DNA from 3 places in the Geodermatophilus sp. SYSU D00079 genome. Region 1 is predicted to be linked to each of the others. Evidence: riboswitches for the same ligand, from Rfam matches in the RefSeq annotation. Region 1 holds a riboswitch; each other region holds the start of a gene.
What was found. Region 1 has a riboswitch for S-adenosylmethionine ahead of ACI79E_RS21785 (GNAT family N-acetyltransferase). Riboswitches for the same ligand answer to the same signal wherever they lie in the genome.
Positions count from the first base shown of each region.

Region 2: another riboswitch for S-adenosylmethionine. It lies ahead of ACI79E_RS20345 (aminotransferase class V-fold PLP-dependent enzyme); the one in region 1 lies ahead of ACI79E_RS21785 (GNAT family N-acetyltransferase).
Region 3: another riboswitch for S-adenosylmethionine. It lies ahead of thrC (threonine synthase); the one in region 1 lies ahead of ACI79E_RS21785 (GNAT family N-acetyltransferase).

Region 1 is NZ_JBJGZS010000046.1:8,865-13,407, forward strand. It holds gene ACI79E_RS21775 (FAD/NAD(P)-binding protein) at 1-1,119, opposite strand, end outside; gene ACI79E_RS21780 (putative leader peptide) at 1,161-1,265, opposite strand; SAM riboswitch class IV at 1,338-1,449, shown strand; gene ACI79E_RS21785 (GNAT family N-acetyltransferase) at 1,777-2,310, shown strand; gene ACI79E_RS21790 (amino acid ABC transporter permease) at 2,307-3,284, shown strand; gene ACI79E_RS21795 (amino acid ABC transporter ATP-binding protein) at 3,281-4,072, shown strand; gene ACI79E_RS21800 (ABC transporter substrate-binding protein) at 4,164-4,543, shown strand, end outside.
Region 2 is NZ_JBJGZS010000034.1:4,166-8,708, forward strand. It holds gene ACI79E_RS20340 (DUF1684 domain-containing protein) at 1-398, opposite strand, end outside; gene ACI79E_RS20345 (aminotransferase class V-fold PLP-dependent enzyme) at 602-1,969, opposite strand; SAM riboswitch class IV at 2,003-2,118, opposite strand; gene ACI79E_RS20350 (LLM class flavin-dependent oxidoreductase) at 2,346-3,446, shown strand; gene ACI79E_RS20355 (NADPH-dependent FMN reductase) at 3,443-3,943, shown strand; gene ACI79E_RS20360 (cysteine dioxygenase) at 4,086-4,543, shown strand, end outside.
Region 3 is NZ_JBJGZS010000001.1:267,160-271,702, reverse strand. It holds gene ACI79E_RS01370 (alpha/beta fold hydrolase) at 1-622, shown strand, start outside; gene ACI79E_RS01365 (ABC transporter permease) at 619-1,533, shown strand; gene ACI79E_RS01360 (HAD family phosphatase) at 1,576-2,397, opposite strand; SAM riboswitch class I at 2,458-2,586, shown strand; gene thrC (threonine synthase) at 2,599-3,900, shown strand; gene ACI79E_RS01350 (cold-shock protein) at 4,102-4,302, shown strand.

The DNA.
Region 1 (4,543 bases):
CGCCCGGGCGACCAGCGCGCGCTCGGCGCCCGGGGTGGCCGCCGCGGCGTACGCCTCGGCGAACTCCTCCCACGGCACGGCGGTGCGCTCGGGGAAGGCCCGGAACAGCTCGGTGTAGTGCGCCCAGGCCAGGTCGCGCTCGATCAGCGGCGCGAGGTCGGTGCGCAGGTCCAGCCGCCGGGAGGGATCGAAGGCCGCGTCGACGGCGGCCAGGGTGAAGAACCGCAGCGGCACCGGCGGACCGGCCCACGGGTACCCGAGCTTGGACCGGTAGGGGACGCCGCGCCGCGAGCCCACGTGCAGCACCGGCTCCCGCCCGGAGGCGTGGTAGCGCAGCCGGCCGTCGTCGTCCCGGGTGAACCGCCCCCCGCGGCCGCTGGTCAGCAGCACCACGAGGTCGACGAAGGCCAGGCCCGCCCCGCGCACCAGCACGTCCTCCCCCGGCGCCAGCGCGGACAGGTCCAGGTCGGCGGTGTAGCCCGTGGGCACGTAGGTGAGGCCGTGCCGCTCGGCGCGCTCCGTCGTCGACCGCTCGGCCGCCGTGGGCCGCGCGTCGAGGTGCCCCTGGGCCAGCACGACGGCGTCGGCGGCGAGCTCCGTGCCGTCGGCCAGCCGCACCCGGGTGCCCGCGGGGGTGGTGACGTCGAGCACGCGGGTGGCGTGCAGGTGGACGTCCACCCAGGGCGCGGCGGCGGCGACCACCGCGTCGAGCACCCAGCCCAGGTAGGCGTTGACCAGCGGGCGGGAGGGGAAGGACGCCGGGCCGAGCCGGCGCGCCTCACGCCCGACCGGGTCGTCGGCCGGGCGGTGCCGGGCGACGTCGCACACCCACTGCCACAGCGTGGTGCCCTCCCCCACCGGGCCGTCGACGACGACCGACGGGTCGGGCAGCACGGTGACGTCACCGACGAGCGAGTTGGCCCACAGCAGGTCGGGCTGCTCGGCGCGCCAGACGCGGCCCCCACCGGGCGGGAACGGGTCGACGAGGTGGACGTGCAGGCGCCGGCCGCCGGAGAGCTCGGGCGCGGAGGCGACGAGGCGTTCGAGGACGCCGATCGCGGTGGGGCCGGCGCCGACGACGACGAGCGCCGGGGCGCGGAGGGGGGCGGGACGGGACATGCGGGGGCGCTCCAGTGCCGGGAGGACGGGGGACGGGGAGGTCAGCCCTCCGGACACAGGGCGCTGCTGGTGCGGAGCAGGTCGACGTGCCGACGCTGCGCGAGCTCCGATCGGATCACGCCTGCTCCTCTCGTCCCGGTCGACACGGCGTCCCCGTAATGTCTACCAAACCGATCGGGATTGACGGATATGACGTTCGGTGCCTATCGTCCCGGCCGGGTCCTGAGTGCCAGTACCAAGCCCCGGCTCGCTGGCCGGCAACCCTCCGCTGCGACGGGGTGCCCCGGGTGACGACCTGGCCGACGCACCCCGCGTCGGCAAGTCCGCAGCCCTCCCGGGCTCTGACCGAGGAGCACGCCCCCGTGAGCACCACCAGCACGCCGAGCGTGCGCGACCTCTCGGCCGACCTCGTCGACCGACCGACGGTCGACCTCCTGCGTACCGACAGCGCGCTCTGTCGCTGACGCATTCCCCCTCCTGACCGGTTCCCGCCGGTCCCCGCGGTCCCGCCCGCTCCTGCCCACCGCCTCCCCGCGGTGCCGGCGGCGTGTCCGCGCACCCCCGTCCGCTCGTCCCTGGGAGCACCCGCATGTCCCGCACCCCCCACCCCGGCGCCGGACCGTCCCGCGCCCGCACCGACCGTGGGCAGGTGGCCCGGTGACCACCGCCACCGGCCTGGAGGTGGTGCGCGTCCACCCGCACGACCCGCTGGCCGCACCGCTGTTCGCCGAGCTCACCGTCGAGTACGACACCCGCTACGGCGACCTGTTCGGCGGGGCCGCCGAGGAGATGGCCCGCTTCCCCGCCGAGGAGTTCCTCCCGCCCGACGGCGAGCTCGTCCTCCTGCTCGAGGACGGCGCCCCCGTCGCCGGTGGCGCCTACCGCCGGCACGCCGACCCCGGCACCGCAGAGGTCAAGCGGATGTGGACCGCCGCGGCCCACCGCCGCCGCGGCCTGGCCCGGCGGGTGCTGGCCGAGCTCGAGGCGCGCGCCGCCGCCCGCGGCCACACCCGCATGTACCTGACCACCGGCCCACGCCAGCCGGAGGCCAAGGCGCTGTACCTGGCCGCCGGCTGGACCCCGCTGTTCGACCCCGCCGTCCCCCGCCCCACCGACCTGGCCACCCTCCGCACCCTGCCGCCCGGCCGGCTCGGCTACGCCTTCGAGAAGTCCCTGGGAGACCCCGCATGACCACCGTCGTCCCCCGCCCGCCCGCGGAGACCGCCGCACCGCCGCCGACCGGCACGCCCTACGACCAGCTCACGGTGGTGCCCGCCCGGCACCCCGGTCGCTGGGTGGCCACCGCCGTCGTCGCCGTCCTGCTCGCGATGGTGGTCAGCTCGCTGGTCACCAACCCGCGGTGGGAGTGGGACGTCGTCGCGGCCTACGTCACCGAGGAGTCGATCGTCCGCGGCGTCTGGACGACGATCCAGCTGACGCTGGTCACCGCCGTCCTCGGCTTCGCGCTCGGCACGGTGCTGGCGCTCATGCGGCTGTCCCGCTCGCCGCTGCTGCAGGCGGTCAGCTGGGGCTACACCTGGGTGTTCCGCTCGGTGCCGCTGATCCTGCAGCTGCTGCTCTGGTACAACCTCGCCTACCTGTACCAGTCGCTGGACTTCGGCATCCCGTTCGGCCCGTCGTTCGCCAGCGTCGAGACCCTCTCGCTGATCGACAAGTTCGGCGCGGCCGTCCTGGGCCTGGGCCTGCACCAGGCCGCCTACTCCGCCGAGATCGTCCGCGCCGGCATCCTGTCGGTCGACCAGGGGCAGCTGGAGGCCGCCGCCTCGCTCGGCATCCCGCGTCGTCGGCAGACCACCCGCATCGTGCTGCCGCAGGCGATGCGCACGATCGTGCCGACGGCGGTCAACGAGGTCATCGGCCTGTTCAAGGGCACCTCGATCGTCTACGTGCTGGCCCTCGGCGAGCTCTTCTACACCGTCAGCGTCATCTACGGCCGCACGCAGCGGGTGCTCCCGATGCTCATCGTGGCCGCCGTCTGGTACGTCGTCCTGACCACGGTGGTCACCGTCGTCCAGTACCACGTCGAGCGGTACTACGCCCGGGGTGCGGTCCGCACGCTGCCGCCGACACCGCTGCAGCGGCTGCGCGCCAACCTGACCGCCGGTCTCGCCCGCGTCTCCAGCGCCCGCGAGGGGTCCCGGTGACCGCCGCGGCCGTCCGGCCCGGCCGGGTCGAGGTGCACGGGGTGCACAAGTCCTTCGGCACGCTGGAGGTCCTGCACGGCGTGGACCTGGTCGTCGAGCCCGGCAGCGTCACCGTGGTGCTGGGCCCGTCGGGCTCCGGCAAGTCCACGCTGCTGCGCAGCATCAACCACCTGGAGAAGGTCGACCGCGGCTTCGTCGCCCTCGACGGCGAGCTCGTCGGCTACCGCCGCCGCGCCCACCGGGACGGCGAGCGGCTGCACGAGCTCCAGGAGAAGGACCTGCTGCGCCAGCGCACCCGCTTCGGCTTCGTGTTCCAGGGGTTCAACCTCTTCCCGCACCTCACCGCGCTGGAGAACGTCGTCGAGGCGCCGGTGTCCGCGCAGGGCCGCCGCCGCGGGGAGGTCGAGGCCGAGGCCCGCGAGCTGCTGGCGCGGGTGGGTCTGGCCGACAAGGCCGACGTCCACCCGCGGCAGCTCTCCGGCGGTCAGCAGCAGCGCGTCGCGATCGCCCGCGCGCTGGCGATGCGACCGGCCGTCCTGCTGTTCGACGAGCCCACCTCGGCGCTGGACCCGGAGCTGGTCGGCGAGGTGCTCGGCGTCATCGAGGACCTCGCCCGCACCGGGACGACGATGATCGTGGTCACCCACGAGATCGGCTTCGCCCGCAAGGCCGCCGACCAGGTGGTCTTCATGGACGCCGGCCGCATCGTCGAGACCGGACCGCCCGAGCAGGTCCTCGACGACCCGCAGCACGACCGGACCCGCGCCTTCCTCGCGAGGGTCCTGTGAAGGAACCCGCTGCCCCCCACGCCTCGCGAGCTCGACGCGGGTCCGTACAGCGGGGCCGTCACCGCACGACCACTGATCCCAGGAGACCCCGATGACCCGCACCCGTGCCCGCACCGCCCGCCCGCCCGTCGCGCTCCCGCTGCGGACCGCGCTCACCCTGTCCACCGTCGTCTTCCTCTCTGCCTGCACCAGCTCCGCGGAGATCGAGGCCGACCAGCGCGCCGACACCGCCGCGGCGGCCGAGGCGGCCGGCGGGACCACGACCGTCCTGGAGGTGGACACCAGCCCGGAGCAGGCCGGCCGCGTGCACACCGACGAGGACCCCGACGCCGCCGCCCTGGTGCCGGCCGACGTCGCCGAGGACGGGAAGCTGACCGTCGGCGTGGCCGGCGCCGGTGAGCCGCCGCTGGGCTTCCTCGCCGACGACAACGCCACCGTCGTCGGCAGCGAGGTCGACATCGCCTCGCTGGT
Region 2 (4,543 bases), on a different contig from region 1:
AACGTGGGCGTGCCGGTGTAGCGCACCCGCAGCGGGTGGTCGGGGTGGCGGGGCCGGACGACGTCGCGCCCGCCTCGCCGGGCCACCTCGACCACGGCCTCGCCGGCGGTGGCGGTGACCCCGCCCCGTTCGGGGAGGACGCCGAATCCGTGCTCCCCGTGCAGCGGCACGCCGTCGACGGTCAGCTCCTCGCCCTCCTGCAGGGTCACGACGACCCCGCGGGGACCGGTCGACCAGGCGCCCGGGGCGCCGGGGACGCGCTGCGGCTCGGCGGTCAGCCAGTGCAGCCCGGTGACGGCCAGGAAGCCGTGCGGGTCGGCGCGGGCGGCCTCGTGCGCGCGGTGCCAGTCGGCCCAGTCGCGGGCGAACGTGTCGGTGGGGGTGGCGACGGTGGTCATGGTCCTCCTGGTCGGGCGGAGTCGGACGGGGGCGGGTCCGGGGCGGTCGCCGGTGGGCGGCGCCGCCCTAGGAGTACCCACCTCGGAGCACGTCGCTGAGCTTCTCGGTGGCGACGTCGGACACGGAGCCGCGGACGCTGCCCGCCACCGGGGTGGACGGGCTGTCACGAGCTGCGCACCGTCGTCCTGGCCGGCTGACCCGGTCACCGCGCCGCCCCGCCGCAGCCGGCGCCCCGGGCGACGGCGCGCAGGTCGGCCCCGGCCAGCGGCCGCGGGTCGTCGGCCGGCTGCCACCGGCCCTCGCGCACCGCGTAGCGCACCGCCGGCCCGCCGGCCCGGAAGGCGGCGAGGCCGGCGAGCAGCCGGTCGACGTCGTCCGCGGTGGTGGCGACGCCGACGCTGGCGCGCAGCGCGCCCTCGGGCACGCCGAGCCGCTGCAGCAGCGGGTGGGCGCAGAACCGGCCGTCCCGGACGCCGACGCCGTGCTCGGCCGAGAGGACGGCGGCCACCAGCCCGGGGTCGGCGCCCTCGACGGTGAACGACACGACACCGGTGGGCGTGGCCGAGTCCGGCCAGATGCGCAGCCGCCGCACGCCGGGGAGCGCGTCGAGGCCGGCCTCCAGCCGGGCCCGCAGCGCCAGCTCGTGCGCCTCCAGGGCACCGTCGGGCAGCTCCGTCAGCGCGTCGCAGGCCGCGGCCAGCGCGACCGCGCCCAGCACGTTGGGCGACCCGCCCTCGTGCCGGTGCGGCGCCGCGGCCCACCGCGTCTCCTCGACGGTGACCTCGTGCACCGCACCGCCGCCGGCCAGGTGCGCGGGGGCGGCGTCCAGCCAGTCACGGCGACCGACCAGCGCCCCGGTGCCGTAGGGCGCGTACAGCTTGTGCCCGGAGAGTGCGACGTGGTCCGCGCCGGACGCGGCGAGGGAGAACCGGCGGTGCGGCACCAGCTGGGCGCCGTCCACGACCACCCGGGCGCCGGCGGCGTGCGCCAGCTCGACGACGTCGGCCAGCGGCAGCGCCTCGCCGGTGACGTTGGACGCGCCCGTGACCGCCACGAGGGCGTGGGGCCGCGCGGCGAGCTCCGCGGCCAGCTCGCGCAGCGTCGCGGGAACCGTCGACCGGGTGGGGAGCACGGTGGTGTCCCCCCGGCGCTGCCAGGGCAGCAGGTCGGCGTGGTGCTCGCAGTCGAGCACCAGCACCCGCTCCCCGGCCGGGACGGACGCGGCCAGCAGGTTGAGCGCGTCGGTGGTGTTGCGGGTGAGCACGCAGACGTCGTCGGGGCGGGCGCCGACGAAGCGGGCGACGGTGTCGCGGGCGGACTCGTACAGCGCCGTCGACACCTGCGAGAGGTAGCCGGCGCCGCGGTGCACGCTGGCGTAGAGCGGCAGGGCCTCGGCCACCCGGTCGGCGACGGCGACCAGCGCGGGGGTGCTCGCCGCGGTGTCCAGGTTGACGTAGCGGGCCGTTCCCGCGGGGACCAGCGGGACCCCGGTCGTCGCACCGACCACGGGCAGCAGCGGCCGCTCCGGCGCGGCGGGGACGACGGGACGGGACAGGACGGCGCCGGTCACGCAGGCCTCCTCGGTTCGGGGACCCGGCTACGGGGTCCGCGCTTGCGGGCGCCGGTCGGCACACCCGCCAGGTCGTCACCCGGGGCACCCCATCGCGGAGGAAGGGTTGCCGGCCAGCGAGCCGGGGCTTGTCGCTGGCACTCTTGACCTGCCGGGAGCGTGACACGGCACCCGCATTCCCGTCAAACCCGATCGAGATGGTAGAGATATCGCCGTGCCCAGCCGGTCGACCGCCCCCGCAGCCGCCCCGCGGCTGGTCCGGCGGGTCCACGTCGACCTCGGGCGGGTTTGGTCGGCCACCTGTCGCTGACGGCGCCCTCCCGACCCCTCCCCGGCCGCGCCGTGCGCGCGGCCGCCCCACCACGTGAGGACCACCATGCCGATCGAGTTCCTGGGCATCGCCGCCACCAACGACGGATCCGAGACCACCCCCCGCTCCGGCGCGAGCTTCGACAAGGAGTTCACGCTGCGCCTGGGCCGCGCCCACGAGGACTGGGGGTGGGACCGCGTGCTGTTCGCCTACGGCTCCGGCGCCCCCGAGCCCTCCGCCGCGGCCGCGTACCTGCTCTCACACACCGAGCGGCTGCAGGTGCTACTCGCCCACCGGCCCAACGTCAGCTACCCGACCTTCGCCGCCAAGACCTTCGCCACGCTCGACCAGATCGGCGACGGCCGGCTGACCGTGCACTTCATCACCGGCGGCACCGACGCCGAGCAGCAGCGCGAGGGCGACTACCTCCCCAAGGACCAGCGCTACGGCCGCACCCGCGAGTACATCCAGATCGTCAAGAAGGCCTGGACCTCGCGCGAGCCCTTCGACTGGGACGGCGAGCACTACCGCTTCGCCGACTTCGTGAGCGACACCTTCCCGGTGCAGCAGCCCCGCCCCGACGTCTCCTTCGGCGGCTCGTCGGAGGCCGCCTACGCCGCCGGCGGGGCCGAGGCCGACGTCTTCGCGCTGTGGGGCGAGCCGCTGGCCGAGACCGCGGCCCAGATCGAGCGGGTGCACGCGGCGGCCCGCGCGGCGGGGCGGACGACGATGCCGCGGATCCAGGTGGCCTTCCGGCCGATCATCGCCCCGACCGAGGAGCTGGCCTGGGAGAAGGCGTACCGCACCGTCGACCGGATCACCGCCCGCACCGCCGGTGGACGGCAGCCGATCTCGCGCCGGCACCCGCTGACCGGGCCCGAGAACACCGGCTCGCAGCGGCTGCTGGAGATCGCCGCCCGCGGTGAGCGGTTCGACCGGGCGCTGTGGACGCCGACCGCGCGGGCCACCGGCGGGGCGGGCAACTCCAACGCGCTGGTCGGCACCCCCGAGACGGTGGCCCGGGCGCTGCTGGACTACGTCGACCTCGGCGTCGACATCATCTCGATGCGCGGCTACGACCTGCTCGGCGACGCCATCGACGTCGGCCGGTACGTCCTCCCGCTGGTGCGCGAGGAGGTCGCGAAGCGCGACGCGGCCGCGGCATGACCACCGTCGCCGTCGTCGGCAACCCCAAGCCCCGCTCCCGCACCCGGGCCGCCGCCGAGCTGGTCGTCGAGCGGCTGACCGGTGCACCGCCGGACCTCGTCGTCGACGTCATCGACCTCGGGGCGGGGCTGCTCGGCTGGGGCGACCCGGCCGTGGCCGAGGCGGTCGCCGCGGTGCGCGCGGCCGAGGTCGCCGTCGTCGCCAGCCCCACCTACAAGGCGACCTACACCGGCCTGCTCAAGCTGTTCCTCGACCAGATCGGCACCGGCGACCTCGCCGGCGTCGTCGCCGTCCCGCTGATGCTGGGCGGCGGGCCCACGCACGCACTCGCGCCGGAGCTGCTGCTCAAGCCGGTGCTCGTCGAGCTCGGCGCGACCACGCCGACCCGCGGGCTGTACCTGCTGGAGGGGTCCTGGGACGACCCGGCACCGCTGGACGCCTGGCTGGCCGCGGCGCGCCCGCAGGTCGACGCCGCCCGCACCGCGCGGCGCGGCTGACGTGGGGTCCTCACCGGGGTCGGGAGGCGCGCGGTGCGGCTGACCCGCCGCGTCGCGGTGGACCTGCTGCGCGTGTCCAGCGCGCGATGTCGCCGCCGCTGACCCCGGCGCCCATCCCCGCACCCCCTCCAGGAGACCCCTCGTGTCGCGATCCCTGCTGTCCCCTGCCCGCCGTCCGGGCACCGACCCCACCCGCCGCCGCACCGGCGCCGCCGCCCTGGCCGCGGCCCTCGCCACCGCCGAGCACCGCTGGTCGGCGCTGGTGGAGTACCGCACCCGGAGCCGGTGGACCCACCTGCTCGACCCCGCCCTGGCCGCCGACGTCCTCGACCCGTCACTGCACCCGGAGCTGGCCGCCGCCCAGGTGTGGCTGCTGACCTGGCTGCCCGGGCAGGGCACGGGCCTGCACGACCACGGCGGCTCGGCCGGCGCGTTCGCCGTCGTCCGGGGCACGCTGGACGAGGAGGTGGGGGCCCTGCCCGACGCCACCCGGCTCTCGGCCGGCCGGGTGCGCCCCTTCGGCGCGCACCACGTGCACCGGGTGACCAACACCGGGACCGAGCCCGCGCTGAGCGTGCACGTCTACAGCCCGCGGCTGAC
Region 3 (4,543 bases), on a different contig from region 1:
CAACCTGCGGCTGTACTGGGCGGCGACCGGCCGGCCGGCCGAGGACGCGCACATGGAGGAGGCGATCGAGGTCGCCGGCCTCGGCGCGGCCATCGACCGCCCGGTCCGCCGCTACAGCCAGGGCATGCGCCAGCGGGTGGCGATCGCCCAGGCGATGCTCGGCCTGCCCGACCTGCTGGTGCTCGACGAGCCGACCAACGGGCTGGACCCGCCCCAGATCCACGCGATGCGCGAGGTGCTGCGCTCCTACGCCGCGACCGGGCGCACGGTGATCGTCTCCAGCCACCTGCTCAGCGAGATCGAGCAGACCTGCAGCCACGTCGTCGTCATGGCCAAGGGGCAGAAGATCGCCCAGGGGACGGTCGAGGAGATCGTCGGCGTCGGTGGCGCGGTGCTCGTCGGCCTGGCCGACGACGCCGACACCGACCGCGCGATCGCGGTCCTCGAGGGGCTGCCCGGCGTGAGCGCCGGCCGCACCGACGAGGGGCTGGTGGCCGAGCTCGACGGCACCAGCCGGGCGCGGGCGCTGCAGGCACTCGTGGCCGAGGGCATCGAGGTCGACCAGTTCACGCCGCGCCGTCGGCTCGAGGACGCCTTCCTGGCGCTGGTGGGGGAGTCATGACGACGCAGCGGGCCGCGGAGGGCCTGAGCCGGTCGACGGTCCCGGCCGAGGGGCACGTGCAGCCGACGGGCGCGGTGGCCGGCTACCGGCCGGAGCGCACCCTGCGGCTGTCGGTCGAGCTGCGCCGGCAGTTCAAGCGCCGGCGCACCATGGGCGTCTTCGCGCTGATGGTGGCGCTGCCGCTGATCCTCATCGCCGCGCTGCAGCTGGGCGCCAGCGAGGAGGCCGCGGAGAACAACCGGCTCAACCTGGTCGACGTCGCCACCTCCAGCGGGCTGAACTTCACCCTGTTCGTGCTGTTCGCGACGACGAGCTTCTTCCTGGTCGTCGTCTACGCGCTGTTCTTCGGCGACACCGTGGCCGCCGAGGCGCAGTGGGGGTCGCTGCGGTACACGCTGGCCACCCCGGTGCCGCGCCTGCGGCTGCTCCGGCAGAAGTGGTACGCGGCGCTGGTGCTGTCCGTCGGCGCGCTGCTGACCCTCGTGCTGGTCGGGCTCGTCGCCGGGGGCATCGCCTTCGGGTTCGAGGCCATCCAGACCCCGGTCGGGGTGACCCTGCCGCAGGGGGAGGGGCTGCTGCGACTGGCCGGCATGGTCGGCTACCTCGCCGTCCACCTGCTGGTCGTGGGCACCCTGGCGTTCTGGTTCTCCACGATCACCGACGCGCCGCTGGCCGCCGTCGGCGGCGCGGTGTTCACGATGTTCGTCTTCGCGATCCTCGACCAGGTGGAGCAGTTGGGCTCGATCCGCGACTGGTTCCCCACCGCGGAGGAGTTTGCCTGGACCGACCTGCTGCAGACCCCGGTCGACTCCGGGGACCTGTTCCGCGGGGTCGTCCAGTCGCTGGTCTACGCGGCGGTGTTCACCGCGCTGGCGTTCCGCCACTTCGCCCGCCGCGACGTCACCTCCTGAGTGGGGTGCCACGGCGCGGGGAACGCGCCGGTGGCACTCCACTCACAGCGAGGCGCGCACGGCCTGGGCCCAGCCCTCGCCCATGGGCGCGTCGGTCACGGTCACGTTGGGGACGGCGGCCAGCAGGTCGGCCATCCCGTCGACCGTGGCCCCGTTCGCGGTGATCCACAGCCGCTGCACCGCCGGCGCCATCTCCAGGTCGCTCACGCTGTCGCCGATCGCCACCGCGTCGGCGGGGGTGAGGCCGCGGCGCTCGAGGTCCCAGGCGATCGCCGCGCCCTTGGAGATGCCGCGCGGCATCAGGTGGTAGACCCGCGGCGGCAGCGCCTCGGGGGCGAGGGTCATCCGGGCCGTCGCCGGGATCGAGCCGTTGTCGTTCAGCGTCAGCCAGCCGGCCCCCAGCTCGGCCAGCTCGGCGTCCACGGCGAGGGGGTCGACCCGCCCCCGCAGCAGCGCGTCGGTCCGGTGGGTCGTGTGCCAGGGGGCGTGCCACTCCAGCCGGCCGGCGTGGCGGGCCAACAGCGTGTCGACGACGCCCAGCTCCTCCATCACGTCGACCGGCGCCCGCCCGGCGTACCGCTCGGGCAGGTCGCCGGTGAGGTGGTGCACGCTGCGCCCGGCGTCCCAGCTGACCACCGAGCCCAGTTCGGCGATCGCGCCGTCGGCCGCGAAGATCCGCGCCGCCTCCACGACCTGCTCGTAGGTCCGGCCGCTGACCAGCACCAGCTCGACCCCGGCGCGGTGCAGGTCGAGCAGCGCGGCGGCCGGGGTGGCGGTGAGGTCCCGGCCGGCCGTGTGCCAGAACGAGCCCCGCGGCCCGACCATCGTGCCGTCGAGGTCGGTGTAGACGACGCGCGTGCTCACCGGCCCATCCTGGCCCGGACCACTGCGACGCGGCCCACCTGGGTACAGTCGACGGCGTTCCACTCATCCAGAGGGGCAGAGGGACACGGCCCGACGAAGCCCCGGCAACCGCCGCCTGCGCGTCCGCGCAGCGGAAGGTGCCAATTCCGTCCCACCCGGCTCGACGGCCCGGGGTGGGGAAGATGAGGAGGTAGTCGTCGCATGACCCTGACCGCTCCCGGTTCCGTCCAGGCCGACTCGTCCGCCGGTGGGCCCGTCCCGCCGAACCCCGCCCGCGGGCTGGTGTGTCGCAACTGCGGTGCCACCTTCGGCCTGATCGCCGAGCACGCCTGCGCCGAGTGCTTCGGCCCGCTGGAGGTCGACTACGACCCGGCGGTCATGCGGGCGGTGACCCGGGAGCAGATCGAGGCCGGCCCGCAGAACATCTGGCGCTACGTCGCGCTGCTGCCGGTGGGCCACGACCCGGCCTCGCGCGTCTCCCTGGACCCGGGCCTGACCCCGCTGGTCCGCGCCGACCGGCTGGCCGCCGAGCTGGGCCTCACCGGTGGGCTCTGGGTGAAGGACGACTCGGCCAACCCCACGCACTCGTTCAAGGACCGCGTGGTCAGCCTGGCCGCCACCGCCGCCAAGGGCCTGGGCTACACCAAGATCGCCGCCGCCTCCACCGGCAACCTGGCCAACTCCGTCGCCGCGCACGCCGCCCGCGTCGGGCTGCCCTCGTTCGTCTTCATCCCCGCCGACCTGGAGCCGGGCAAGGTCGTCCAGTCCGCGGTCTACGGCCAGACGCTGGTCGCCGTCGAGGGCTCCTACGACGACGTCAACCGGCTCACCAGCGAGCTCGCCGAGACCGACGAGTTCGAGGACACCGCCTTCGTCAACCAGAACGTGCGGCCCTACTACGCCGAGGGCTCCAAGACGATGGGCTACGAGATCGCCGAGCAGCTCGGCTGGCGGATCCCGGCCCAGGTGGTCATCCCCATGGCCTCCGGGTCGCTGCTGACCAAGGTGGACAAGGCGTTCCGCGAGCTCACCGCCGCCGGCATCGTCGAGGCCACCGAGTGGACGATCTTCGGTGCCCAGTCGGCCGGCTGCGACCCGATCGCCACCGCGTTCGACAACGGGTGGGACGTCGTCAAGCCGGTGAAGCCGACCGGGATCGCGAAGTCGCTCAACATCGGCAACCCCGCCGACGGCCCCTACGCCCTCGACGCCATCCGCCGCACCGGCGGGGCGGTGGGCCGGGTCGGCGACGAGCAGATCGTCCAGGGCATCCGCGACCTGGCCCGCACCACCGGGGTCTTCGCCGAGACCGCCGGCGGGGTGACCGTCGCGGTGCTGCGCCAGCTGGTCGAGGACGGCCGGCTGGACCCGGCGAAGGAGACCGTCGTCCTCAACACCGGCGAGGGCCTCAAGACCCTCGACCCGCTCGAGCCGGTGGTGGGCCCCACGCACGTCGTGGAGCCCTCGCTGCGGTCGGTGCGGGCCGCGGGCCTCATCGGGTGACCGGGTAGGCTCGGCGTCGATCCGGTCGGTGGGTGTCCCCCGATCCGGGGTGGCGTGTGCGTGAGTTTGCTCTCACCACGCCTTTTGTGCTGTACGTTCTCCCGCGGTTCCAGTTCCACGTTCGTGTCCGACGGGCGGAAGAGCTAGACCCGGCGCCGGAACGGCTGGCGTCGTCCGCACGCACGAAACGTGGGAGCACACGTGGCACAGGGCACCGTGAAGTGGTTCAACGCCGAGAAGGGCTTCGGCTTCATCGCCGTCGACGGCGGCCAGGACGTCTTCGTCCACTACTCGGCCATCCAGATGGACGGGTACAAGAGCCTCGACGAGGGCCAGCGGGTCACCTTCGAGGTCGTCCAGGGCGAGAAGGGTCCGCAGGCCGACGCCGTCCGCGTCGCCTGAGAACCACCGCAGGGCACACGGAGGCCCGGTCCCCCTCGGGGGGCCGGGCCTCCGTCGTCCCCGGGAACACCCGCTGTCTGCCCACCCGTTCTTGCACTCGGCAGGGGCGAGTGCCAGACTCCTGGTTGGCACTCGACAGTGCCGAGTGCCAATCAGGTCGGATGCGGTGAGGCGCTGGTGCGCGGGCCGACGGAGTGCCCGCACCACCGGTGTCGTCCGTCGCGGGCGCCGAACCCGGCCG